4 regions of the Alteromonas sp. BL110 genome follow, and region 3 is predicted to be linked to each of the others. Evidence: predicted binding sites of a transcription regulator. Region 3 holds the regulator's gene; each other region holds the start of a gene.
The links. The regulator MetJ, encoded in region 3, represses methionine synthesis genes. The targets are predictions, from matches to a motif close to TAGACGTCTAGACGTCTA.
Positions count from the first base shown of each region.

Region 1: metK (methionine adenosyltransferase) is a predicted target of MetJ. The motif match lies at 2,107-2,124, and genes of this name have one in related genera.
Region 2: thrA (bifunctional aspartate kinase/homoserine dehydrogenase I) is a predicted target of MetJ. The motif match lies at 1,361-1,378, and genes of this name have one in related genera.
Region 4: serA (phosphoglycerate dehydrogenase) is a predicted target of MetJ. The motif match lies at 2,219-2,236, and genes of this name have one in related genera.

Region 1 is NZ_CP031967.1:879,798-883,015, reverse strand. It holds gene D1814_RS03820 (3'-5' exonuclease) at 1-98, shown strand, start outside; gene D1814_RS03815 (hypothetical protein) at 175-645, opposite strand; gene metK (methionine adenosyltransferase) at 891-2,036, opposite strand; gene tkt (transketolase) at 2,433-3,218, shown strand, end outside.
Region 2 is NZ_CP031967.1:2,863,300-2,866,517, forward strand. It holds gene D1814_RS12365 (excinuclease ABC subunit UvrA) at 1-1,177, shown strand, start outside; gene thrA (bifunctional aspartate kinase/homoserine dehydrogenase I) at 1,553-3,218, shown strand, end outside.
Region 3 is NZ_CP031967.1:2,216,734-2,219,951, reverse strand. It holds gene D1814_RS09730 (malic enzyme-like NAD(P)-binding protein) at 292-1,527, shown strand; gene metJ (met regulon transcriptional regulator MetJ) at 1,739-2,071, opposite strand; gene metF (methylenetetrahydrofolate reductase) at 2,232-3,119, shown strand.
Region 4 is NZ_CP031967.1:2,984,014-2,987,231, forward strand. It holds gene D1814_RS12870 (DUF481 domain-containing protein) at 1-516, shown strand, start outside; gene serA (phosphoglycerate dehydrogenase) at 725-1,954, opposite strand; gene rpiA (ribose-5-phosphate isomerase RpiA) at 2,464-3,120, opposite strand; gene D1814_RS12890 (5-formyltetrahydrofolate cyclo-ligase) at 3,210-3,218, opposite strand, start outside.

The DNA of each region.
Region 1 (3,218 bases), 1.3 Mb from region 3:
TTTCCGCTGAGCTAGACGTAAAACGTCATCGGGCGAGTTCTGATGCAATGATAATACAGCAAACCTATGCGAAAACGATGGCGCTCACTCAGAAGTGATTCTGTGTTGCCTTTACAGTAAGGGAGGCACAATTTTGACGTTACGGCGTTCAGTAAGCTAAAGGTAGTGATATTCCTAGAACAGGTAATTAACACCTAAAGAAAGCGCCATATTCTCTTCTTCTCCAACTTGTCTATGCTCAAGCTCTACGGCCATATTTAACCCTTCACTTTGGCCAAGTAGCCAGCCCAATCGCGTAAAAGTACCTACATCGTGAGGTAAATAAAGCCATTCGGCATAATGTTGAAAAGCGGTATTGTTTGTTTTGTAGGTTGCATAGACCTTCTGTGGCACCCAAGTATTAAACCGCCGGCTGGCGCTAAAGATACCTTGTGAACCCGCTGGATAGGTATAAGTGTTGTCGTAAAGGTAGGTTTCGGTCGTAGATTGAACGCGGTACATACTGGTTAGCTGCCACCGAGCTATCTTTTTGCTCTTAAATTGAATTGGGCTGTAGTGGGTATCATTTACATCCGCGAACACAGGTAAGGCTGTTATTGAGACAGCCAGTGCAAAGGCGAAGAAAATACCAGTAGCCATATTCATGGAAGAGTCCAAGTTGTTGTTATCATGGCTTGTAAACAACTAGAAACTACAAGCGACAGTGTGTTCGTTATTTAAGCATAGTTCCAAAAACAAAGGATGGAAATGGTCTATACCGTTTTTAATCTATCTAGCTAACTTAATTAACTCGACAGACGTCAATAAAAAAACGCCGCTAGGTTGTATAGCTTCAATGTAGAGCGTAACAACCTAGCGGCGTTTTCGAAAAGCGTTATATGCTTATAGAATTAAACTGAAGCTTTCAACGCTTGTGCTTTATCCGTTGCTTCCCATGGGAATTCGTCACGACCAAAGTGACCGTACGCTGCAGTAGGGCGATAAATTGGGCGCTCAAGGTCAAGCATCTGAATAAGACCATAAGGACGTAAGTCGAAATGTTCGCGAACAAGTGCAACAAGAGTTTTCTCATCTACTACACCTGTACCGAAGGTATCAATGCTGATAGAGGTCGGCTCTGCCACACCGATGGCGTAAGACACCTGGATTTCACAGCGCTTAGCAAGACCCGCGGCAACAATGTTTTTAGCCACATAACGACCCGCGTATGCTGCACTGCGGTCTACTTTTGATGGATCTTTACCTGAGAACGCACCACCACCGTGACGAGCCATACCGCCGTAAGTATCCACGATGATTTTACGGCCTGTTAAGCCGCAGTCGCCCATTGGACCACCGATAACAAATCGACCCGTTGGGTTGATGTGAAAGCGCGTATTTCCATCAATCCATTCACTTGGCAGTACTGGCTTGATGATTTCTTCCATTACCGCTTCGCGAACCGTTTCAGTGCTTACTGAGTCACAGTGCTGGGTTGAAAGTACCACCGCGTCAATGCCCACTGGCTTGTCGTTTTCGTATTTAAAAGTGATTTGGCTTTTTGCATCTGGACGCAACCAATCTAGTTTGCCAGATTTACGTACTTCCGCTTGCTTTTGTACAAGGCGGTGAGAGTACGTGATAGGCGCCGGCATTAGTACGTCAGTTTCATCGCTAGCGTAACCGAACATTAGGCCTTGGTCGCCCGCGCCTTGTTCTTCCAAGCTTGCGCGATCAACACCTTGATTAATATCAGGAGACTGTTTACCAATAGCATTTAATACGGCACATGAATCGGCGTCAAAGCCCATGTCTGAATGCGTATAGCCAATTTCTTTTACTGTGTTACGAGTAAGCTCTTCAATGTCTACCCATGCAGAAGTGGTAACTTCACCACCTACTAAAACCATACCGGTTTTTACATACGTTTCGCAGGCCACCCGAGCGCGAGGATCTTGTTCTAAAATAGCGTCAAGAACCGCATCTGAGATCTGATCAGCAATTTTGTCCGGATGTCCTTCAGACACTGACTCGGATGTGAATAAATGCGTGGCCATAAATGCTCCGTAAGCGTTAAATTATCAAAATAGTCGTATATTGTACTAAAACAAGTTATAAATACCAGTCTTTACTTCTAGACGTCTAAAAGTCTCTTTGTTACGAATAGTTGACATAACCCGATCATTTTTAGGGTTATTTCGATGTAGAACAAAGACAAAGTATAAGGAATGTTATCCACAATTCTGTGAGCTTTATAAGCTTCTCTGATGTTTTTGGATTTACTTTCGATAATGGCAATGAAAATCCATTGAACTGAAAGGTGGCATGGGTAAGAATAGCCTCACATTCAAAAGTGCCTAGAAGTAGAGTAAGAGCAAAAAATTGATGTTCCTCAGTACTCACATCAATTACTACCGTGGTACCAAAAGATACAAAATAAATCAGGAGACAACATGCCCTCTCGTCGTGAACTCGCCAATGCTATCCGTGCATTAAGCATGGACGCCGTTCAACAAGCTAAATCTGGTCACCCAGGCGCCCCAATGGGGATGGCTGATATTGCGCAGGTACTATGGGGTGATTTCTTATCACACAATCCTGCGAACCCGTCTTGGGCTAATCGCGATCGCTTTGTACTTTCAAACGGTCACGGCTCGATGCTGTTGTACTCTCTACTACATCTTTCAGGCTACGAACTGCCTATTGAAGAGTTGAAGAACTTCCGTCAGTTGCATTCTAAAACGCCTGGTCACCCAGAGTACGGTTACGCGCCAGGTGTCGAAACCACCACTGGTCCACTAGGTCAAGGTATCAGTAATGCAGTCGGTATGGCGCTTGCTGAAAAAGTATTGGCGGCCCAATTTAACAAAGACGGTCACACCATTGTTGATCACCACACCTATGCATTCTTAGGCGACGGCTGCTTGATGGAAGGTATCTCTCACGAGACGTGTTCATTAGCAGGTACACTTGGCCTTGGTAAGCTCATCGCATTCTGGGATGACAACGGCATTTCAATTGATGGTGAAGTAGAAGGCTGGTTCACTGACGATACACCGGCACGCTTCAAGAGCTACGGCTGGGAGGTGATTGAAGGTGTTGACGGTCACGATGCAGAGCAAGTCAAAGCTGCTATTGAAAAAGCGCAAGCGAATACGGCGCAGCCTACACTGATTTGTTGTAAAACCACCATTGGCTTTGGTTCGCCTAATAAAGAAGGTACCGAGTCGTGCCACGGT
Region 2 (3,218 bases), 650 kb from region 3:
TTATAGTGGGCCGGTTAAGGAACTGGCAAGCATAAAAAACTCCCCAACGGCAGACTATGTTTTTAACAATAAAGCCCTAAGCCAGCGTATCAAGCGTAAATCATCTGGGATATTGCGTTTAAAAGACGTGTCCAGAAATAATGTCAGACATGTTGATATTGATATTCCACTTGGTGTGATGACCTGTGTCACTGGCGTTTCCGGCTCTGGAAAGTCGAGCTTAATTAGCCAGGCATTGGTTGAGTTGGTCAAAGATGGTTTAAGGTCAGCTGGTAAGGAAGGGAAACAAACGAAAGAACTGCTTACTGACGCCAATTCGCTTCTTGCTCAAGACGCTTTTTCGCATGAAAGTGAGCCGCAGCAAGGCTGCATTGAAAGCGGGCTTGAAGAGTTAAGTCGTATAGTTGTGGTAGATCAGTCTCCCATCGGCAGGACACCCCGTTCAACTTTGGCAACCTATACCGGCATATTTGACCAAATCAGAAGTTTATTTGCTTCAACCGAAGAAGCAAAATCACGTGGCTACGATGCGGGCCATTTCTCGTTTAACGTTGCAAAAGGACGGTGCCCACATTGTGAAGGCTTGGGAGTGGTATCGGTAGAACTATTGTTTATGCCGAGTGTTTATTCCCCCTGTACAGTTTGTAACGGTCAGCGTTTTAACGACAACGTACTGGAAGTTAATTACAACGAACATTCTATTGCTGATGTATTATCGCTAACGGTTGAAGAAGCATTATCTGTATTTGATAGTAATCAAGTTATTTCGCGGGGCCTTCAAACGCTAATAAACGTAGGGCTTGGTTACCTTACCCTGGGGCAAAGTGCTACCGAATTATCAGGCGGCGAGGCGCAGCGCATTAAATTAGCGTCAGAACTGAAACGCGCTCAAAATGCTAATACCGTTTACGTGCTCGATGAACCTACAACAGGTTTACACCTTTCAGACACTTCGCTACTAATGCAGCATTTAACCACGTTAGTTGAAACGGGGAATACGGTGGTGATGGTTGAACACAATATGCAGGTGGCTGGGGCTTGCGATCACATTATAGATATGGGGCCTGGCGCTGGTGATGAGGGAGGAGAAATAGTTGCTGAAGGCAGCCCAGAGGAGGTTGCTAAGGTCGAGCAAAGTGCAACAGCCTCATTCTTGAAGGCGATTTTAGCCACCTGAATCGCTTTCTGTTGGTGAATTCTATTTGATTAAGCGTAGAAATAAGTACCCTTTAAGGGGGACTAAAGTAGTAGTTAACCAAATAGAAACTGCTTAAACTGTATTTGTACCTTAAATAGAAATATTAATTAAAGAGTGTTTCATTTTTTGCAATACAGTGTGGTGAAAACTGCGGTTGACTTATAGACGTCTATACGGCAAATTGCTTGTATGAAAAAGATTCTACTTACTCGCACCACCATTATGTTAATTACCACCTTAAAAAGGGCGGTCGCTGACTAGTGCAAGTAAGCAAAAGACAACGAAAGCCCGCCTAACACAGAGCGGGCTTTTTTTTACACACGTTTTAGCATGCGTAACCTTAAGGAGCAGCATATGAAAGTCTTAAAGTTTGGGGGTTCTTCTCTAGCCGATGCACCGCGATACATGCGCGTTATGGAAATTAGCACGGCAACCCACCAAACCGACGGTGCTGCGGTTGTACTTTCTGCCCCAAAGGGGGTAACGAACGCGCTTTCACTACTTTGTGAACAAGCAGCCGCGGGTGAAGATTTCCAGCCATTATTCGATAAGTTGAACGACACGGTTACCGGCATTGCCAACGACCTGAATGATGAGTTCGACGGGTTTGAGCACACAAGTGTGGTGGAATTTATCAATAGTCAGTTGTCAGTATTGAAGCAGCACCTTGAAGGCATTAAATTGCTAGGCGTTGCGCCAGATAATGTTGCTGCTGGTATTCTTAGCATTGGCGAATACATCTCAGTGACGCTTTTTAGCGCTATGCTATCGGCTAAAGGGATCGCAAATCGCGTTATCGACCCGGTTAAATATGTACTTGCCGAGGGTGATTACCTAGACAGTATTGCCGACGTTTCACTAAGTAAAGCGCGTTTTTCAGATGTGCCTACCGATGGCAGTGAGTTTTTGGTTATGCCTGGGTTTGTTGCCGTTAACGAAGCAGGCGAAAAAGTAACCCTAGGACGCAATGGCTCTGACTATTCAGCGGCTATTTTGGCGGCCTGCATTGACGCAAGCTGTTGTGAAATATGGACAGACGTAGACGGTGTTTACAACGCTGACCCGAACCAAGTAGAAGGTGCGGTACTGCTAGATAAACTTACTTATCAAGAAGCGATGGAGTTGTCTTATTTCGGCGCAAAAGTGCTTCACCCCAAAACTATCGGTCCTATCGCCCAGCACCACATTCCTTGCTTAATTAGAAATACGTTAAACCCGGCAGCGCCTGGTACGCTAATCAGTAATGAAAAAAGCGAAGTGTGGACGTCGGTTAAAGGTATTTCACAGCTTGATAATGTCACTATGTTCAACGTGGCAGGCCCAGGTCTTAAAGGCATGGTGGGCATGGCGAGTCGTGTGTTTGAGGTGATGTCTAACGCCAATATTTCAATTAGCCTTATTACTCAATCATCTTCGGAATACTCAATTAGTTTCTGTATTCAAAGCAAAGACGCCAGCCGCGCATTAACGCTACTTGAAGATGCCTTCGCACTAGAGCTTCAAAACCAATTGTTAGACCCTATCGAAGTGCGTCATGACCTAGCCATTGTTACCTTAGTGGGCGATGGCATGCGTCAGACTAAAGGGTTGGCAGCGCGTTTCTTTAACTCGCTTGCCCAAGCACGAGTAAACAATGTTGCTATTGCTCAGGGCTCTTCAGAGCGTTCTATTTCAACAGTAATCGAAAGTAAGCGTGCCAAGAAAGCGGTTAAGGTTATTCACCAGAATTTTTTCTCTGATCGCCATACCATAGACGTATTCCTAGTAGGGTGTGGCAATGTAGGAACCGAACTGCTTGGCCAAATTCAAAAGCAGCAGCCGGCACTTTTAAAACGCAATATTCAGCTGCGCGTTTATGGTATTGCTAATAGCCGTAAATTGCTGTTGAACAGCCAAGGTATTGATTTAAGCAGCGATTGGAATGCGGCACTTGATTCTGCAAGTGAAGGCTTGAGTGTAGAGCGTCTGCATCAGTTTGCGAACGATAACAGTTTGGTCAACCCAGTCATTGTTGATTGTA
Region 3 (3,218 bases):
TATGAATAATGCTTTACTGATAAGGCTTGTGGCGCTTTTGGGTATAAAACTTGGTCTAAATATTAGACATAGTACCAATAGCCGTGTGTGAGGAAAGTCAGGATGGGTTAACGCCATGTCTGCAGTTTCCAACATGCCACACCAATGCTAACAACTATTTATAATTACTTTTGTCATTACGTGGTTGTAACGCGCTTACGTTTATCTACCTATAACTATAACGATAATAAAATAGCTACAGAGCGTGAACGAAAACACCGATGAACCCTACATCTAAGGATACCTTTTTACATGTCAGATTTTAGACAACGCGCACTCGACTATCACGCCAAACCCACACCTGGAAAAATCCGCGTAGAGCTATCTAAACCAGCAGATAGCGTCGACGATCTTGCTCTTGCCTATAGCCCAGGCGTTGCCGAGCCAGTCAGAGAAATCGCCGAAGATGCAGATAATGCCTATAAGTATACGGGTAAAGGCAACCTTATCGCTGTTATTAGTAACGGAACCGCGATCTTAGGGCTGGGGAACCTCGGCCCATTAGCTTCAAAACCTGTCATGGAAGGTAAAGCGCTGTTGTTTAAACGCTTCGCTGGTCTAGACGCCATTGATATTGAAGTAAAGCATCGTACGACTGAGGAATTTATTAATACCGTGGCGAATATTGCTGACACATTTGGCGGTATAAACCTAGAAGATATCAAAGCGCCTGAGTGCTTTGAAATTGAACAAGAGCTCATTAAGCGCTGTAAAATTCCGGTTTTCCATGATGATCAGCACGGTACCGCTATTGTAACCGCTGCAGGTATGCTCAACGCTCTAGAGATTCAGGGAAAGAATATAGAGAGCGCTAAAATCGTGTGTATGGGTGCCGGTGCAGCAGCGGTTGCCTGTATGGAGCTACTTATTAAGTGCGGCGCCCAGCGTGAGCGTATTTATATGTTAGACAGAAAAGGCGTTATCCATACTCGACGCGAAGACTTAACCGAGCACAAAAAGCTATTTGCTAACAATACTGACAAGCGTACGCTTGAAGACGTAATGGAAGGCGCAGATATCTTTGTAGGTGTATCAGGCCCTGATGTTTTACCGCCTGAAGCGCTTTCGTTAATGGCAGAAAACCCAATTGTATTTGCATGCTCTAACCCAGACCCTGAAATAAAGCCTGAACTTGCTCACGAAGTACGTCAAGACCTTATCATGGCGACCGGACGCTCTGACTACCCTAATCAAGTAAACAATGTGCTGTGCTTTCCGTTTATTTTCCGCGGCGCCCTAGATGTTCGCGCAACGGCTATTAACGATGAAATGAAAGTGGCGGCGGTTGAAGCCCTTCGTGCTATCACGAAGGAGCCTGTTCCAGAAGAAGTATTAACTGCAAGTAAAAGTGACAGCCTAACGTTTGGGAAGGACTATATTATTCCTAAACCTATGGACCCACGTTTGTGCGAACGTATCGCTACGGCCGTGTCAAAAGCTGCCATTGAATCGGGTGTTGCTCGCGTGCCTGAAGCTCCAGAAGAGTAAAATTTTGGCGCATAAGGCTATATTGGTCTAGTTCAAGACTATATTGGTCTAGTTCAAGACTGCACTTGTTCAGTTAAATACTATAGTGGTTGGGTTAACGCTCAACCATTACTTGTAAAAGGTACGCTCAAAGAACACCAGTAAATAAAAAACGGCGCAGTATTGTAAGCTTAACTTACATTACTGCGCCGTTTCTCTTTAATGCTAAATATCAGTCGTCTTCAGACACATCATTTTCGAAGCTTGGATCTATACCCATTTCTTCCATAATCCGTCTAGCTTCAGCCGGCACGCGATTGGGGTTGTCTTTACGCAGGTCATCGTCGTTAGGCAAAGGTTGCCCGGTGAACGCGTGTAAAAACGCTTCACACAACAGTTCCGAATTAGTGGCGTGGCGCAAATTATTGATTTGGCGGCGGGTACGCTCATCAGTAAGTGCTTTAAGCACATTAATAGGTATAGAGACAGTGACTTTCTTTACCTGCTCGCTCTTTTTCCCATGCTCTGCGTAGGGGTGAATATATTTACCGTTCCATTCTGCCATTGTACTAACTCGGTCTACTCTTTTTATATTATGAAGAGAAATTCTAAACAAGTTCACGAAAAGGTCAATTGAGCAGTGTAAACCTCTTGACGTCTAGACATATATTCTTTAATTTAGACGTCTAAACGTCTATAATATTACATTTTTGAGAGTATAAACCATGGTTTCTTACGCACAAGGTATCGATGCATTAAACCAGTCCCTGTCGGAGCTGCGGGATATTGATGTATCTTTTGAATTTTTTCCGCCTAAAACGGAAGCCATGGAACAGACTTTGTGGAAGTCGGTTGAACGCCTAGCGCCACTTAAACCAAGCTACATGTCGGTTACTTACGGTGCTAATAGCGGTGAGCGTGACAGAACTCACGATGTGGTAAAACGCATTCAGCAGCAGACTGATGTAGCTGCAGTTCCTCACTTGACCTGTGTTGATGCTAGTCGCGATGAGCTAAAACAAATTGCAAAAGACTACTGGGACTCAGGCATTCGCCGTATAGTTGCCCTTCGTGGCGACTTACCTAAAGGGGTAGACAAAACAGAAATGTATGCCTCTGACTTAGTTGCCTTACTAAAAGACGTTGCCGATTTTGATATTTCGGTTGCTGCCTACCCTGAAAAGCACCCTGAAGCGCCAAATGCGCAGTTCGACTTGCTAAATCTTAAACGCAAAGCTGAAGCTGGCGCTACCGAAGCGATTACCCAGTTCTTCTTTGACACGAGTGTTTACCTGCGATTTAGAGACCGTGCAGCCGCGGCGGGTGTGGACTTAGACATAGTTCCAGGCATTTTACCTGTGACTAACTACCAAACGTTAGTAAGGTTTGCCGGCTTTACGGACGTTCACGTACCGGGCTGGCTACATAAAATGTTCGACGGTCTTGATGCCGACGATCAAGCCACTCGTAACTTGATAGGCGCTAATATTGCTATGGACCAAGTGAAAGTTCTGGCAAAAGAAGGGGTTAAACACTTCCACTTCTATACCCTAAATCGCAGCGAGTTAAGCTATGCTATCTGCCATATGTTAGGTTTGCGTTCCGGCAATTGATTTTGTATCGCGGTAACACCGCTATACGAGTAGATGACTAAAGGCGCACTCCACTATGCGCCTTTGTTGTATAAAGAATACATTAACCTTTTGCCACTG
Region 4 (3,218 bases), 770 kb from region 3:
GATGACAATGGCGAAGACGTTGAGTATACATCAGCTCAAAAGTTCTTCGGCTCAGCTCAGGGTAACTATAAGCTAGAAAACCCTGATAACCGTCTATTTGTTTTCGCATCTTATGAAGACGACCGCTTTAGCAACTTTAACTATCAATCAACGGTTGCTGCGGGTTGGAACCAAAAAGTGCTAGAGAATGATCGCCACACCCTTGAATACTCAATCGGTCCTGGTTACTCGTTCATTGAAACCCAAGAAGATGAAAATCTAGATAGCATGATTGTTCGTGCATCAACAGCGTATTCTTGGAAAATTTCTGATACTGCTAAATTCACGCAAACCGTGAGTACTGAAGTGGGTTCTGACAACACGAAGTCACGTGCTGAATCTGCTCTTACTGCTACGATCAGCGGAAACCTTTCTATGCGTCTTTCGTTTAAATTGGATCACAACACAAACGTTGATGAAGACGTAGAAAAACTTGATACAGAAACAGCTGTAAGCTTAGTTTACAACTTCTTCTAAGCTTTGCTGAGTGCCTAAGCCTTTTAACATGGGTTTAGGCGCGCAATGTTATATGTTGCTGAACCTTTTTTAGGCTATCGCCGAGGTGGCACTAGAACCAGGCCAATACAGCATATAACAGAAAGACTGATACAAAAAAACGCTGCAATGTTGCAGCGTTTTTTTATTCCGTTTTTCTTCAAAAAAAGCTTGTCGAAAAAAACGCTTTTTAGTGAAGAATACGGGTTTTGATCGTACCATCAATTTGTTGAAGTTCGGCTAATGCTTCATAGCCGCGATCTTCTTTAACATCTACTACTACATAACCAATTTCTGAATTGGTTTGTAGATACTGAGCTTCAATATTGATGTCTTTTTCCGCAAAGGCTTTGTTGATTTGCGTAAGAATACCTGGCTGGTTTTTATGTACATGAAGCAAACGCGAACGACCAGTGTGCTCAGGCAGTGATACCTCAGGGAAGTTAACTGCCGACAATGTAGAGCCGTTATCACTGTATTTTGCTAGCTTACCCGCTACTTCAATACCAATATTTTCTTGCGCTTCTTGTGTGCTTCCGCCTACGTGAGGAGTAAGAATAACGTTGTCAAACGCACGAAGCGGAGATTCGAACTCTTCAGTGTTAGACTTAGGTTCTACTGGGAATACGTCAATGGCAGCGCCGTTGAGATGGCCATTTTCCAGTGCCTTAGCCAGTGCGTCAATATCAACTACTGTACCGCGCGATGCGTTAATAAGAATGCTGCCTTTTTTCATTTGCGACAATTCTTTTTCGCCAATCATATATTGGGTTTGCGGCGTTTCAGGAACGTGTAGTGATACCACATCAGAGGTATTAAGCAGCTTTTCAAGCGATTTTACCTGAGTTGAGTTACCCAGCACTAGCTTGTCTTCGATATCGAAAAATTGAACGCGCATACCAAGGTGTTCAGCAAGAATACTAAGCTGTGTACCTATGTGGCCATAGCCAATAATACCTAGAGTTTTACCGCGAGCTTCATAAGAGCCTACTGCGGTTTTTTCCCATTCACCGCGGTGTGCTTTGGCGTTCTTGCTTGGCACTTGGCGAAGCAAAAGAATAATTTGCCCAAGAACAAGTTCGGCAACCGAGCGGGTGTTAGAAAATGGCGCGTTGAAAACGGGGATGCCACGACGCTGTGTGGCTTCAAGATTAACCTGGTTGGTGCCTATGCAGAAACAACCAATGGCAACAAGTTTTTGTGCAGCATCAACCACTTTCTCGGTAATTTGAGTGCGTGAGCGAATACCAACAAAATGGGCGTCTTTAATTTTCTCAATTAACTCATCTTCGGGAAGAGAGGTTTTGAGAAATTCAATGTTGCTGTACCCATTGCTTTGTAGTGTTTCCAAAGCACTTTGGTGAACACCTTCCAACAACAAAATTCGGATTTTATCCTTCTCTAATGAAACTTTGCTCATGAACTCGCTATCTCTCGCTGATGTAATTGGGTTTGCTGACAGTGCCAAATATAAACTCTAATGTACGTTTGGGTAGCATGCGTCAAATAGTAAACATTAAATAACGCGCTACTTTACTGCGGTAACTCCGCATTATTGCCAATAGAGCCTTTATATTAGCGCCTGCTATTTAGCTTTTTAACACACGCTAATTGCTACGGTAAAAGGTTTTTAGCCTTAAGCAACGTAACTGCTGAACGTTAAATGTTTCAAGTTGAAGACATCTAGACGTCTAAACGGAAATTAACAGAAAACACGCTAAGTTGAAAGCAGTATTTCGCTTAGCTTTTCAACAAAAAGCTGCGATACAGACGGTTTAACCGTCTATAACGCATGTGCTAACTAAATAAACCGGCGAGTAATAACGCTTCTTGCGATGCAGTACCAGCGCACACTTAAATAACAGCTCGTTTTGGTTCGATACTCGCCGTGCTTAATTTTCCTTTAAAAGACTGTCACTCAAAAGACTATCACTTAAAAGTTTCAACACCACTATCGGTTGCACTTAACACAATATCTGCGCCACGTAACGCAAAAATACCGTTAGTCACTACGCCCGGAATATTATTTATATTTTGTTCTAATTCACGAGGGTTTAGTATTTCAAGGTTGTGAACATCTAAAATAACGTTGCCGTTATCTGTCACAACGCCTTGTCTGTACTCGGGGTCGCCCCCTAGTTTTACCAGTTCGCGAGCGACAAAAGAGCGAGCCATAGGAATAACTTCTACAGGGAGTGGGAAGCTACCTAAAACAGGTACACGTTTACTTTCATCTACAATACAAACAAACGTGGTCGCGGCACCGGCTACAATTTTCTCGCGGGTAAGTGCTGCGCCTCCACCTTTAATCATATGTTTATGCTCGGTGACCTCATCGGCTCCATCGATATAAACTGAAAGGTTGCTGACTTCGTTTAACTCGAACACTTCAATGCCTAAGGCTTTCAAACGCTCGGTAGATGCCTCTGAACTTGAAACAGCGCCCTCAATTTTGTGCTTGATCTTTCCTAGCTCTTCAATGAAAAAATTAACAGTCGAGCCTGTACCCACACCGACAATACTGTCAGCTTCAACATAGTCGATGGCTGCTTGGGCTACGGCTTGCTTCTTTGCGTTCTGATCCATGGTAACTCTCCAACTTATTTTGCTTACAAGTGTAACTTATAAGTACACATGAACCCATAAGTTCATATGCGCATTTTGATATAGTGAAATTACGGTTT